Regions from separate parts of the Paenibacillus pasadenensis genome, predicted to be linked through region 1. Evidence: predicted binding sites of a transcription regulator. Region 1 holds the regulator's gene; each other region holds the start of a gene.
What was found. Region 1 encodes Rex, which represses fermentation and respiration genes when NADH is low (regulators of the CRP and FNR family bind a similar motif). Its sites were predicted from a motif close to TTGTGAAATATTTCACAA; they were not measured.
Positions count from the first base shown of each region.

Region 1 (4,619 bases):
CCAGCTTCGAGGACTACCTGGAGATGGTCAAGACCGGCTTCGAGACGCTGTTTCCCGACTACGAGGAGCGCGAGGCGCAGACGACGATGTTCCGCGAAGTGAACGACGCCTTCGAGAACAGCCGGCATCTGCTGATCGAAGCCGGCACCGGCACGGGCAAATCGCTCGGCTATCTCATTCCTTCGCTCTATTTCGGAATCAAAAACGAGCGCAAGATCGTTATAAGCACGCACACGATCAATCTGCAGGAGCAGCTGCGCCAACGCGACCTGCCGCTGCTGCGCGACGTGCTGCCGTTCAAGTTCCGCGCAAGCGTCTTCAAGGGCCGGGGCAACTACATGTGCCTGCGCAAGTTCGAGACGCGGCTGCAAACGCTGGAGCTGGCGGCGGGCAGCGAGGAGCGGCAGACCGCCTCGCAGATGCTCGTCTGGCTCGGCGAGACGGAGACGGGCGACCAGGAGGAGCTGAACTTCGGCAACCGCGGCGCGGAGTTCTGGAACACGGTCTCCAGCGACGCGGATTCCTGCCTGAACCGCGCCTGTCCGTGGTTCAAGCGCTGCTTCTACCACCGGGCCAAGCAGGAGTCGAACCTCGCCGACATCGTCATCACGAACCATTCGCTGCTGTTCACCGACATCCGCGCCGACCACCGGCTGCTGCCGTCCTACGAATACCTCGTCATCGACGAGGGCCATCAGCTCGAGGAGGTGGCCGGCAAGCATCTGGGACAGCAGCTCGGTTTCTACGGCTTCCTCAACCTGGCGAACCGGCTGGCCAAGGATTCGAGGAACGGCCTGCTGCCCCAGCTGCGGATGCAGATCCAGGGCGAGGATGCCGACGAGGTCGCCAAATGGACGGAGCAGCTCGACGAGGTCATCCCGCGCTTCGGCTCGCTCAAGGATACGTGGGAAAAGCTGTTCGAGCTGCTGCAGGCGCTCGCTTCGCCGAGCGCTGGAGGCGGCGCGGCCGAGGCGGGACAGACGATCCTGCGGCTCAAGCCCGGCGCGCTCCCCAAAGCTTGGGAAGCGATCGAATTCGAGGAGTCGCTGTTCTTCAAGGAGATGAACCAGGTCGTCAAGGTGCTGGACAAGATGAGCTCGGACATGAAGGACAAGCTGGACGACCTGTCGCTGCAAGGCATGATCACCGATCTTGCCGGTGCGGTCAAGGACGCCGGGCGCATCCGCGACGAGCTCAAGGTGTTCGTGCGGGCGGACAAGCCGGAAATGGTGTACTGGATCGAGTCCTACCAGAGCGCGCGGACGAAGAGCGTGCAGCTGCATACGGTGCCGGCCGATGTGAGCGCGCAGATCCGGGAGCATTTTTTCGACAGCAAAAAAAGCGTCGTCATCACGTCGGCGACGCTGACCGTGCAGAAGACGTTCCAGTACGCCGCCGAGCAGTTCGGCTTGAAGCTTGGCGACGAGCGCCAGGCGCGCACGGTGCAGCTGCCTTCGCCGTTCCAGCACCGCTCGCAGGCGCTCGTCATGATCCCGCGCGACTTTCCCAAGGTAAAGGGAGCGGCTGCCGATCCGGCCTACATGGACAAGCTGCTCGGCTCGCTGGCCGCTGCGGCGGTCGAGACGGGCGGACGGATGCTCGTCCTGTTCACCAGCTACCGGATGCTGAAGGAAGTGTACGAGCCGCTCAAGGAAGCGCTAGCCGGAGCGGGCATCCAGGTGCTCGGCCAGGGAGTGGACAGCAGCAACCGCAGCAAGCTGACGCGGCTGTTCCGCCAGCAGCCGGCGTCGGTGCTGCTCGGCACGAGCAGCTTCTGGGAAGGCGTGGACATTCCCGGCGACGCGCTCGTCTGCCTGGCGATCGTGAGGCTGCCGTTCCAGCCGCCGAACCATCCGCTGCAGGAGGCCAAGGCGGAGCTGCTGCAGGAGGCGGGCCACAATCCGTTCATGAAGCTGTCGGTGCCGCAGGCGGTCATCCGCTTCAAGCAAGGCTTCGGCCGGCTCATCCGCACGTCCCGCGACAAAGGCATCGTGCTGCTGTACGATACGCGCGTCATCGATACCTTTTATGGAAAGCACTTCCTCTATTCGCTGCCAGGGCCTAAAATTGAAACGATGCATGCCGAGCAGTTCACTTCCCGCATGAGGGAATGGCTGCAGGACGAAGCGAAGGGGGCCGAGCAGCGATGAGCAAGCAGGGCAAACCGATATCCGAAGCGGTCGTGCGGCGGCTGCCGGTCTATCTGCAGGTGCTGAACGACCTGCATGTGCGCGACGTGCAGACCGTCAGCAGCCAGGAGCTCGGGCGCAAGCTCGATCTCAATCCCGCCCAGATCCGCAAGGATCTGGCTTACTTCGGGGAGTTCGGACGCAAAGGCGTCGGGTACGACGTCAACTATCTGATCGAGAAGATCCGCGGCATCCTGAAGCTCGACCAGCCGATGAAGGTCGCGCTCGCAGGCGCGGGCAACCTCGGCCATGCGCTGTGCAACTACAGCAGCTACCTCAAGGACAACATGAAGATCACGGCCGTGTTCGACGCGAGCCCGGCCAAGATCGGCATGCGGATCAACCGGCTCGAGGTGCTGCCGATCGAGCGGCTGCGGGACAAGGTGCGGGAGGACGGCATCCAGATCGGCATCATCACGGTGCCGGCCGCGGAGGCGCAAAACGTCGCCGACCGCTTCATCGAGGCGGGCGTGACGGGCATCCTCAACTTCGCGCCGGTCGTGCTCAAGGCTCCGGACAAGGTGCGGATCCACTACGCCGACTTCACGACGCAGCTGCTGAGCTTGGCCTACTATATGGATAAAGACGGGACGGATGAACATGAGCAAATGGTGGATTGAAAACGGGACGTTCGTGACGATGGACAAAGCCCAGCCGGTCGTGCGCGGCCATATGGTCGTCGACGGCGACCGCATCGTCTATATCGGAGAAGAGCGTCCGCAGGAGGCCGACGCGATCTCCGTGCGGATCGACGGCAGCCGGCGCGTCTACATGCCGGGACTGATCAACACGCATGGCCACGCGGCGATGTCGCTGCTGCGCGGCTTCTCGGACGACGAGGCGCTGCAGACGTGGCTGCAGGACTACATGTGGCCGATGGAAGCGAAATTTACGGACGCCGACGTCAAGTGGGGCACCTCGCTGGCCGTGCTGGAGATGCTCAAAAGCGGCACGACGACATTCGTCGACATGTACGACCGGATGGACCAGGTCGCCCAGGTCGTGGAGCGCTCCGGCATGCGCGGCGTGCTGATGCGCGGCGCGATCGGCCTTTGCCCGGAAGAGGTGCAGCGCGAGAAGCTGGCGGAGGCGGTCCAGTTCGCCAAGGACTGGAACGGCGCGGCGGACGGCCGCATCGCGACGATGATGAGCCCGCATGCGCCGTATACGTGCCCGCCGGCGTTCATCGAAGCGTTCGTGCAGGCGGCGCATGATCTCGACCTGCCGATGCATACGCATATGTCGGAGACGCGCGCCGAGGTCGAGCAGAACTTGCGCGAGTACGGCCTGCGCCCGGTGGCGCATCTCGACCGTCTCGGCCTGTTCTCCCGTCCGAGCTTCGTCGCCCATGCGGTGCATCTGACGGACGAGGAGATCGCGCTGCTCGCCGAGCGCGGCGTCGCCGTCTCTCACAATCCGGCCAGCAACCTGAAGCTCGCGAGCGGCGTGGCCCGCGTGCCGGAGCTGCTGAAGGCCGGAGTCGCCGTCTCGCTCGGCACGGACAGCGCGGCGAGCAACAACAATCTCGACCTGTTCGACGAGATCCGGCTCGCCGCGCTCGTCCACAAGGGCGTCAGCGGCGACCCGACCGTCGTGCCGGCGATGCAGGCGCTTCAGCTCGCGACGCTCGGCGGCGCGGCGACGATCCGGCAGCCGGAGCTCGGCGCGCTGAAGGCGGGACTCAAGGCCGACTTCATCTCGCTGGACGCCGACCAGCCGCATTTCTACCCGCGCACGGACATCGTCTCCCATCTCGTCTATTCCGCTTCGGGACGCGACGTGCGCGACGTCTGGGTCGACGGACGCCAGGTCGTGCAGGGCGGCGTCTGCCTGCTGCTCGACGAGGAGAAGATCCTGGCTGAAGCCGAAGCCTGCTACCGCAGGCTCGCCGGGGCCTGATGGCCCGCAGCCGCAGTCCTCGCTGGTACTTTACCCGCCGGGGCTGGACGGTCGTCGCCGTGCTGGCGCTGATCCTGCTGCTGGCGCTGATCCATGCCGAGCTGCGGAGCATCCAGCAGCCGGTCTGGCAAGGCGAGGCGCAGGCGGCGAGCTTGGCCAAGGAGCAGGCGGGGCTGACGGAGGTCGCCTCCGCCGAGAAGTATGTGTGGGACGAGCCGCTCTGGATCGTGCGCGGCAGCACCGCCGAAGGCCGCCAGCTCGTCGTCTGGCTGCTGCCGGAGCGGGCTCCCTATGCCGAGAATGCGGCGGAGAGCGCGACGGAGGAGGACATCCGCGCCAAGCTGCTCGCGGCGAAGCCGGACGCCAAGCTGCTCCATGTCCGTCCGGCCTGGCATCAGGGCTCGCCGGCATGGGAAGCGTACTACTCCCGGACAACGGACCAGCTGCGCTACTTTTACGAGTTCTACGACTTCAAGACCGGCGCCGAACGAGCCACGTATTCCTTGACCGCCAAACGTTCTTCCTGATTTG
Region 1 is NZ_NFEZ01000004.1:2,459,778-2,464,396, forward strand. It holds gene dinG (ATP-dependent DNA helicase DinG) at 1-2,150, shown strand, start outside; gene B8V81_RS20175 (redox-sensing transcriptional repressor Rex) at 2,147-2,809, shown strand; gene B8V81_RS20180 (amidohydrolase) at 2,784-4,088, shown strand; gene B8V81_RS20185 (cell wall elongation regulator TseB-like domain-containing protein) at 4,088-4,615, shown strand.

Region 2 (4,619 bases), 2.4 Mb from region 1:
CCACAAGCACGGCCTCGTGCTCGATTTCTCCGTGAGCGAGAACATGGTCCTGGGCAATTATTACCGGGCTCCCTACACGCGCAACGGCATTTTGAACTACAAGGCGATGGACGAAAACGCGACGAAGCTCGCGGCTGAATTCGACGTCCGCATGTCGAGCATCCATACGGAGGCGCGGTCGCTGTCCGGCGGCAATCAGCAGAAGGCGATCATCGCCCGCGAGCTGACGCGCGATCCCGAGCTGATCATCGCCGTGCAGCCGACCCGCGGCCTTGATGTCGGCGCGATCGAGTTCGTGCACAAGCAGCTGATCGAAGCCCGCAACGCCGGTAAGGCGGTGCTGCTCGTCTCGTTCGAGCTCGAGGAGCTGTACGGCCTCTCCGACCGTCTCGCCGTCATCTACGAGGGCCGCATCATGGGCCAGATGGATGCCGACGAGAAAAACGAAGAGCAGATCGGCCTCATGATGGCGGGCAACGCCCTCGGCAGCGCCGCGTCCGATACCGCCCTTAGACAGGGGGAAAGCTAAGTGCAAGCGTTCAACAAGATCTTCACCAAGCAGGAGACCTATGTGCCGTTCGTCGCGATCGTGCTCGGCCTGCTCGTCGGCGCCATCGTCATGTGGCTCGGCGGCTACAACCCGTGGGAAGCGTACGGAGCGATGCTCAACAAGATCTTCGGCTCGAAGTACGATTTCGGCGAAGCGATCCGCCAAGTTACGCCGCTCATCTTCACCGGTCTCGCGGTCGCCTTCGCGTTCCGTGCCGGCCTGTTCAACATCGGCGCCGAGGGCCAGTTCATCACCGGCATGACGGCCGCCACGTGGATCGGCATCAACCTCGACCTGCCGTGGTTCATCCACATGCCGCTCGCCGTCATCGTCGGCGGCATCGCCGGCGCGCTCTGGGCCGGCATCGCCGGCTGGCTGAAGGCTTCGCGCGGCGTCAACGAGGTCATCTCGACGATCATGCTCAACTGGATCGCCTACTACCTCGCCAACTACATGGTGCGCGTCGTCATGGTCGAGCCGGGACAGAACCGCTCCAAGGACGTCCAGGAGACGGCTTCGGCCTCGATGGACTGGCTCGTCAGCATCCTCGACAACGCCCGCGTCCATTGGGGCACGCTGGTCGCGGTGCTGTGCGCGTTCGTCTTCTACTATATCCTGTGGCGCACCCGCCAAGGCTATGAGCTGCGCGCCTCCGGCTTCAATCCGGACGCGGCCCACTATGCCGGCATCAACGTCAAGGGCAGCATCGTCAAGGCGATGATGATCTCCGGCGCGCTCGCCGGCCTGGGCGGCGCGTTCGAATCGCTCGGCGTGTTCAAGTCGATGGCGGTCATGAACGCCTTGCCAGGCTACGGCTTCGACGGCATCGCCGTCTCGCTGCTCGGCGGCAACAATCCGTTCGGAATCATCTTCGGCGGCTTGCTGTTCGGCTTCCTCAGCTACGGCTCCACCGGCATGAGCTTCGAGGCCGACGTACCGAACGAGATCATCCGCATCGTCATCGGGGCGGTCATCTTCTTCGTCGCCAGCCACGGCATCGTCAAATGGTTCCTCAAGCCGTTCTTCCGCAAACGGCGCGAAGAAAGGAAGGAGGCGGCCTAGATGGATACAATCGGTCTTCTGCTCAATACGACGCTGGTCTTCTCGACCGCTCTCATTCTGGTCGCGCTCGGCGGCATCTTCTCGGAGCGCTCGGGCGTCGTCAACATCGGCCTCGAGGGCCTCATGATCATCGGCGCCTTCAGCTCCGCCGTCTTCACCTATTACGGCCATGAGTGGGGCCTCGGCGGCGCGTCGGCCTGGTTCGGCGTGCTGATGTCGATCGTGCTCGGAGCGGCGTTCTCGCTGCTGCATGCGGTCGCGACGATCACGTTCAAGGCCAATCAGGTCATCATCGGCGTCGTCATCAACATCCTGGCGCTCGGCCTGACGGTCTACCTCGTCAAGAGCTTGTTCAATGGCTCGGGCCAGACGGAGAACCTGTCCGGCATCGCGTTCACCAAGTACAACGTGCCGTTCCTGTCGGACATCCCGCTGATCGGCGACGCGCTGTTCAAGGCGTACCCGACGACGTACCTGTGCTACCTGCTCGTCTTCGTCAGCTGGTACGCGCTTTACCGCACGCGCTTCGGCCTGCGCCTGCGCTCGGTCGGCGAGCATCCGGGCGCGGCCGACACGGTCGGCATCAGCGTCACCAAGTACCGCTACATCGGCGTCCTGCTGAGCGGCGCGCTCTCCGGCCTCGGCGGCGCGACGATCTCGCTGACGACGACGTACGACTTCTCGCACACGACGATCAGCGGCCAAGGCTTCATCGCGATTGCGGCGGTCATCTTCGGCCGCTGGCATCCGATCGGCGCGGCCGCAGCGGCGCTGTTCTTCGGGTTCACGCAAGCGCTCCGCTTCCAGGCGGGCCTGTTCGACTGGTCGAAGTCGATTCCGAACGAGTTCCTGTACATGCTGCCGTACGTGCTGACTTTGCTCGTGCTGGCGATCGCCGCAGGCAAGAGCCGGGCTCCGGCCGCAGTCGGCGAGCCTTACGATCCCAGCAAGCGCTGATTTTCCCCAGCTTCCCGCACTTGCGGGGAGCTTTTTTCTTTCCGTTTCAATTTCCTGGGAAATGGTCTTGAAATCGCTTGAACCGTCGGTTGACAGTGTACCCGGCGAAGTGTAAATTAGGTGTACTGATTCGTCACTTCTTTGTAACATGTGAATCATTTCACTTGCTTGAAACGGCTTCCGTTCCCTATTGAGACGGGGACGAATGCCGCATACTATACGGGTCGGCTCGGCGTGACAATCGGCTGGCGACTCGATGGACCGAAGGAGAGGAAGCGCCGTGGAAGCACTGGCTCTGGAACGCAAGGCAGAGCAAAACCGGGAATTGCGGGAGAGGCTGCTGCAGCTCAAGAAGGAGCGCAACGCGATCATTCTCGCCCACTATTACCAGCGGGACGAAATTCAGGAAGTGGCCGATTTCCGGGGGGATTCCTTTTTGCTCGCCCAAAAGGCCGCTGAGACGGATGCGGACACGATCGTATTCTGCGGCGTGCACTTCATGGGGGAGAGCGCCAAGATTCTCGCTCCGAACAAGACGGTCATCATTCCCGACGAGCGCGCCGGCTGCCCGATGGCCGACATGGTCAACGTCGACGGGCTCCGCAAACTGAAGGCCCAGCATCCGAACGCCAAGGTCGTCACGTACATCAACTCCTCGGCCGAAATCAAGGCGGAGACCGACATCTGCTGCACGTCGGCGAACGCCGTCAAGGTCGTCAACTCGGTCGAAGGCGACGAGATCATCTGGGTGCCGGACAAAAACCTCGGCCACTACGTCCAGCAGAAGACGGACAAAAAGATGATCATCTGGGAAGGCTACTGCAATACGCATGACATGCTGACTGTCAAGGACGTCGAGGAGATGAAGGCCAAATATCCGAACGCGGAGTTTGTCGTCCATCCCGAATGCCGTCCGGAAGTCGTCGCGCTCGGAGATTTTGTCGGCAGCACGACTGCGATCATCAAATACTGCAAGGAATCGCCGAACAAGGAATTCATCGTCGGCACCGAGGACGGCACCGGCTACCAGCTTCGCCTGGACAGCCCGGACAAGACGTTCCATTTCGCCACGAAGTATCTCGTCTGCCCGAACATGAAGGTCAACAACCTGAAGAAGCTCGTGCGCTGCCTGGAGAACATGTCTCCGCAGATCTACGTGCCGCCGCAGGTTGCCGACAAAGCCCGTCTGTCCCTGGAGCGCATGCTGCTGGTCAAGTAGCCATGCGCTACTCCCATGTTCGGAGGAGAACCGACCTATGATTCCTAGATATCTGGTGGAGCTCGACCTGGACGCCCTGCCTGTCGTCGAGAAGGACGTCATCGTCATCGGGGCCGGCATCGCCGGCCTTTTCACCGCCCTGCGGGCGAGCGAGCGCGGCTCGGTGCTCATGATCACCAAAAAATCGCTCCTCGACAGCAATACCCGCTACGCCCAGGGCGGCATCGCGGCCGTCATCTCCGACGAGGACAAGCCGGAGTTCCATCTTCAGGATACGCTCGTCGCCGGAGCCGGGCTATGCGACGAGGACGCCGTCGGGGTGCTCGTCCATGAAGGGCCGAAAGGCATCCGCACGCTCATCAACATGGGCACGCAGTTCGACCGCGAGAACGGCGAGTTCGCCCTGACCAAGGAAGGCGCGCACAGCCAGCGCCGCATCCTGCACGCCAACGGCGACGCGACCGGCTACGAGATCGTGCGCGCGCTGTCCGAGCGCGCGCTGGCGAACGAGGACATCGAGGTATGGGACGACCATTTCGCGATCGACCTCATCACGCGGGACGGCGAATGCTGCGGCGCGCTCGTGCAGAAGCCGGACGGAAGCCGGGTGTTCGTGCGCGGCAAGGCGACGATCCTTTGCACCGGCGGCACCGGGCAGATGTACCGCTATACGACCAATCCCGAGGTGGCGACCGGCGACGGCGTGGCGATGGCCTACCGGGCCGGCGCCTACATCCGGGACATGGAGTTCATCCAGTTCCACCCGACGACGCTCTGTTATCCGGGCGCGCCGCGCTTCCTCATCTCCGAGGCGGTGCGCGGCGAGGGAGC
Region 2 is NZ_NFEZ01000004.1:47,529-52,147, forward strand. It holds gene B8V81_RS09865 (ABC transporter ATP-binding protein) at 1-529, shown strand, start outside; gene B8V81_RS09870 (ABC transporter permease) at 530-1,612, shown strand; gene B8V81_RS09875 (ABC transporter permease) at 1,613-2,569, shown strand; gene nadA (quinolinate synthase NadA) at 2,850-3,788, shown strand; gene nadB (L-aspartate oxidase) at 3,826-4,619, shown strand, end outside.
Region 2: the regulator Rex is predicted to act here: its motif matches at 2,718-2,735, upstream of nadA (quinolinate synthase NadA).

Region 3 (4,619 bases), on a different contig from region 1:
TGAGGCCGGCACAGAACGACAGCAGGCGAAGGCGCACAGGGGGTGAGGCCGGGTGAAGAAGATCAAGCAGCCCGGAGAGAATATCAGCCTGAAGACGAAGAAGAACGAGTCGCCCGAGGTGATGGACTGGATCAACGGCCAGTCGAACCTGATGGACTCGATCCGTTATCTGGTTGAAAATGAGATCCGCGCGAACGGCGTGCGGAATCTGCAATTGTTCATTCCGGCCGAGAGGGGCATCCTCGTGGCCGGAACGGCGGGCGGCGGCGCGGCCTATGCCGCCTCCGCAGGCTTGACGGCGCCGACGGAGCTTGCTGCCGCGGCCGGCGAAGCGTCGGCGGCCGCGGGCGAGGCGGCTGCGGCCGCTGAGGTTGAGATCGAGCAAAATCGCTACGCTGACGCTGAAGAAGAAGGCGAGGAAGGCGGCATCGCTGACGCCGCTAGTGCCGGCGGCATTGGCGAGGAAGGCGACGTCGCTGACGCCGCTAGTGCCGGCGTCGATCTTGAGGGAGACGATATCGACGATGACGATATCGACAGTTGGATGTAGCAGCCGCGCGGTTTTTGCGCATCCGGCTGTGCTCCGACCAGGAGCCGGCTTTGCCGGCTCGCCTATGGTTTTAGCGCATGGAACCGCTCGAGCGGTTCCATGCGCTTTTTTTACGCCTAATCCGACAAGGCCCGCATGATGTTGGATTTCGCCTCTGCCGCAATCGCTTCATTCCCGTCATCGACCGCTTGCATCAAGATCAGGATGGGGATGTATACCGCGATCAGCCGCGCCAGCAGCTTCGTTTCCTCGTCCGCTCCTCCGTACGTCTCGAAAAACGCGCCGCGAGCGCAAGGCGGCAAAAAGCTATAAGCAACGCTCAAATCGCAAGCCGGATGGCCTACGTTCAGATCGCCCCAATCAATGATGCCGGAAACGATCCCGTTCTCATTCACAAGCATATTTTTGAAATGAAGATCGCCATGCAGCAGCACATTCACCGACTCGACACGGTCCTTTTGCAGCCTGCCCATATACGCTTCGATCGCATCGGACTCCTCCGGCGACAAGTGTTCAACCACCTTCGATAGAAATCCCGTCATTTGCACTTTGCGCGACGCGATGTCCGTCAAGTTTCGATGATCTTGCCGAGCTCCGCCCTTCAGCGCCGCCTGCACGGGAAACTCATGCAATCTGCGCAAAAATTTCGCCAGCTTTTCTACCGATAAAGCCCGGCGTTCTTCCGTCAAGCCGATGGGGAAATCTCCTGGCACGTAGGCATAGCCAAGAAATGGCGCCGGGTATTCGTCACTTGCTTCGCCGTAAAACAACGGTTTCGGATAGGGGATGGTCATATAGGGCTCCAGCTTCGGCAGCAGCTTCCCTTCTATACGAATCGTGCCGATTGCAAATGTTCTTCTTGGAAACCGGAACACGTACTCATCCCCGATGAGAAAAACCGTATTGTCCCAGCCCCAGCCCAAACGCTTCACTTGCTTCGATGACAGCTGAGGAAATTGTCTGCCGATCAGCGTCCGCGCCTGCTCCTCGTCGATCTCCCACTCCGCATCCCATAAATTCGTTCCTCCCATGAATAGTCCGCCTCCTCGTTCCTTATGTTATTTAGATGTCTACATTCCCTAAAAGTTACGCATGACGGCCCGTTAGCTTAACAAGCGGCCCCGAGCCGTGTCCGCGCCGGCAACCGCCTCGCGCAAATCTGCCGCCCGCCGCGAAATGGCGCCATTTTTCCGGATGGCGTCTGCGGGGGCGCATAAAACGCTTGCGGCCTGTAAATTCTGTCGAGGGAATCCTCATTTTTCTTTTGCAGTTCCGTCGTTTAAGTTGTAAACTTACGTGTAGAAGTTCCGGGCCGTTTACGGGCCGACAACGCAAAGACCGGGAAAGCGACCGACCCTCGTCGTTCGCGGCCGGGTGCAGCAGGTCAGCGGGTACGGGCAAGATTTTGCGCCTTGTTTTGTGAAATTTGGTACAAAGCCGTCCCGGCCCGCGAGCCTGCCGATCCCGCAGCGAAGCGAATTGCCTCCCCGACCGGCCGTCCAGCGGCCGCATGGGGGCGGAACCGCATTTCCAGAGTAAAGGAGGAAGTATTTCCATGTCCGACAACCAAACCACTCCAGCGGTGGCGACGCAAGAGCCGGCCGCCGCGCAGCAGCGCGACATTCTTGACCAGCTCATGAAGCCGGAAGTGCAGCAGTCCCTTACGGTGCTCGTCGACAATCTTCCGAAGCTGGCCGAAATCGTGACCCTCATGACCAGCTCCTATGACGTGGCCAAGTCCCTCGCTACCGACAAGGTGCTGCTGAGCGACTTCGGCGGCGGCCTGGGCGAAATGGTCAAGCCGATCGTCGACAAGACGAAAACGGTCGCTCAAGCAGCGATCGAGGCAGGCGACCATGCGGCCAACGAGTCCAACACGGTCGGCCTGTTCGGCATGCTGCGCATGCTCAAGGATCCGAACGTGCAGCGCACGCTGCGCTTCACGCAGGCGTTCCTCGAAGCGCTCGGCGAAAAGGAAAAGCAGAAGAACTAGAACGAATCCCGTCCTCCCGCGCGGAGGCCGATAGAACGTGAACGGAGGATGAACATGGCCAAGCATATTCTTATCCTGGGCGGCGGCTACGGCGGACTTCTCGCTGCCACGACGGCGCGCAAGCATTTTACGCCGGAGCAAGCCCAGATTACGGTCGTCAACCGCATCAATGCGCATCAAATCATCACCGAGCTGCACCGTCTGGCCGTCGGCAACCTGTCCGAGGGCAACGTCGCGCTGCCGCTCGACAAGCTGCTGCGCGGCAAGGACATCGACCTGAAGATCGGCGAAGTGACCGAGATCAAGCCGGACGAGAAAACCGTCAAGCTCGGCACGGGCACGACGCTGTCGTATGACGCGCTCGTCATCGCCCTCGGCACCGAAACGGCCTTCTTCGGCATCCCGGGCCTGCAGGAGCACAGCTTCACTCTCAAGTCCGTCGCCGATGCCAACAAGCTGAAGGCGCATGTCGAGGCTTCCGTGGCGAAATACAAGCAGTCCGGCGACAAGGCCGACCTGACCTTTGTCGTCGGCGGCGGCGGCCTGACGGGCATCGAGCTCGTCGGCGAGTTCGCCGACATGCTGCCGGGCCTCGTGAAGCAGCACGGCATCAGCTACGATGACGTGTCCCTGTACTGCGTCGAAGCCGCTCCGACGATCCTCCCGGGCTTCCCGGCCGAGCTGGTCGAGCGCGCGACGACTTCTCTCGAGAAGCGCGGCGTCGTCTTCAAGACGGGCCTGCCGATCACCGAGATGAAAGGCAAGACCGTTTCCCTGAAGGACGGCAGCACGATCGAGTCGAGCACGGTCATCTGGACCGGCGGCGTGCAAGGCACCGCTGTCGTGGCGAACTCGGGCATCGAGGTCAACCGCGGCCGCGCGACGGTGACGGAAGGACTGCAGTCGACGTCCCACCCGGATGTCTTCATCGCCGGCGACAGCGCCGTCGTCATGGGTCCGGAAGGCCGTCCGTTCCCTCCGACGGCTCAGCTGGCCTGGCAGATGGGCGAGCTCATCGGCTACAACCTGCATGCCTACTTCAACGGCTATCCGCTCGATACGTTCCAGCCGGTATTTTCCGGTACGCTGGGCTCGCTCGGCCGCAAGGACGCGATCGGCACGATCGGCGGCAACCAGACTCGTTTGAAGGGCCTGCCGGCTACGCTGATGAAGGAAGCCTCCAACATCCGCTACCTGTCGCATATCAACGGCCTGTTCTCCCTGGCTTACTAAGCGATTCGGCAAGCAGCCGCGCGGCAAGGAATTCCGATTCCTTCCGCGCGGCTTTTTCGTTCTCAGAGCCTTGTCCGAGGCGGGCGCGGCTCTTTGCCGGGCTGCGATTCGTTTATCGCTTTCCCGTTCCGGGTAAGAAGAACCAGATGCCGCAAGGCCACCCTTACCGAAAAGGAGCGATCAGACATGGCAGATGGACTGAGCGATAAAGTAAAAGGCGCCGTCAACAAAGCAAAGGGCGAGGTCAAGGATCAATGGGGCAACGCGACGGACAATCCTCGCCTGCAGGCGGAAGGCAAGATCGACAAGGCGAAGGGCGAGGTGCAGGAGAAGATCGGCGAGCTGAAAGACCGTAGCTAGTAAGGCGCGTATCGCGCGCCGCCAGTAAGGCGCGTATCGCGCGCCGCCAGTAAGGCGCGGTCCGGCAGAGCGCCGCCAGTAAGGCGCGGTCCGGCAGAGCGCCGCCAGTAAGGCGCGGTCCGGCAGAGCGCCGCCAGTAAGGCGCGGTCCGGCGGAGCGCCGCCAGTAAGGCGCGGTCCGGCAGAGCGCCCGCCTGAACCGCCGCCGCTCGACTCGGCAAGTCATTCCCGATCCCACCCGATAAGCTTCCCTGCTGCGCAAGCAGCGCGGCGGAGCTTGTCTTTTTTGTTCCGCTGCAAGCGGAGCTGCGCTCGGCTTGCGGCGTCATGCCGCCGCCTGGCTGCCTGGCTGCTTGGCTGCTTGGCTGCCTGCTGTCGGCCTGAGCGGCGCCATTTGGAGCGGGCGAGCCGTTCGTTCGGGAGGAAGAGGCGATTTTCCGCCCTGCGTTTGAAATGAGGGTTTTGAAGCGGGATATTCCGCATT
Region 3 is NZ_NFEZ01000001.1:432,047-436,665, forward strand. It holds gene B8V81_RS01940 (ParM/StbA family protein) at 1-3, shown strand, start outside; gene B8V81_RS25575 (hypothetical protein) at 53-550, shown strand; gene B8V81_RS01950 (phosphotransferase) at 667-1,581, opposite strand; gene B8V81_RS01955 (DUF1641 domain-containing protein) at 2,106-2,543, shown strand; gene B8V81_RS01960 (NAD(P)/FAD-dependent oxidoreductase) at 2,598-3,776, shown strand; gene B8V81_RS01965 (CsbD family protein) at 3,963-4,136, shown strand; gene B8V81_RS01970 (hypothetical protein) at 4,358-4,619, opposite strand, start outside.
Region 3: the regulator Rex is predicted to act here: its motif matches at 1,968-1,985, upstream of B8V81_RS01955 (DUF1641 domain-containing protein).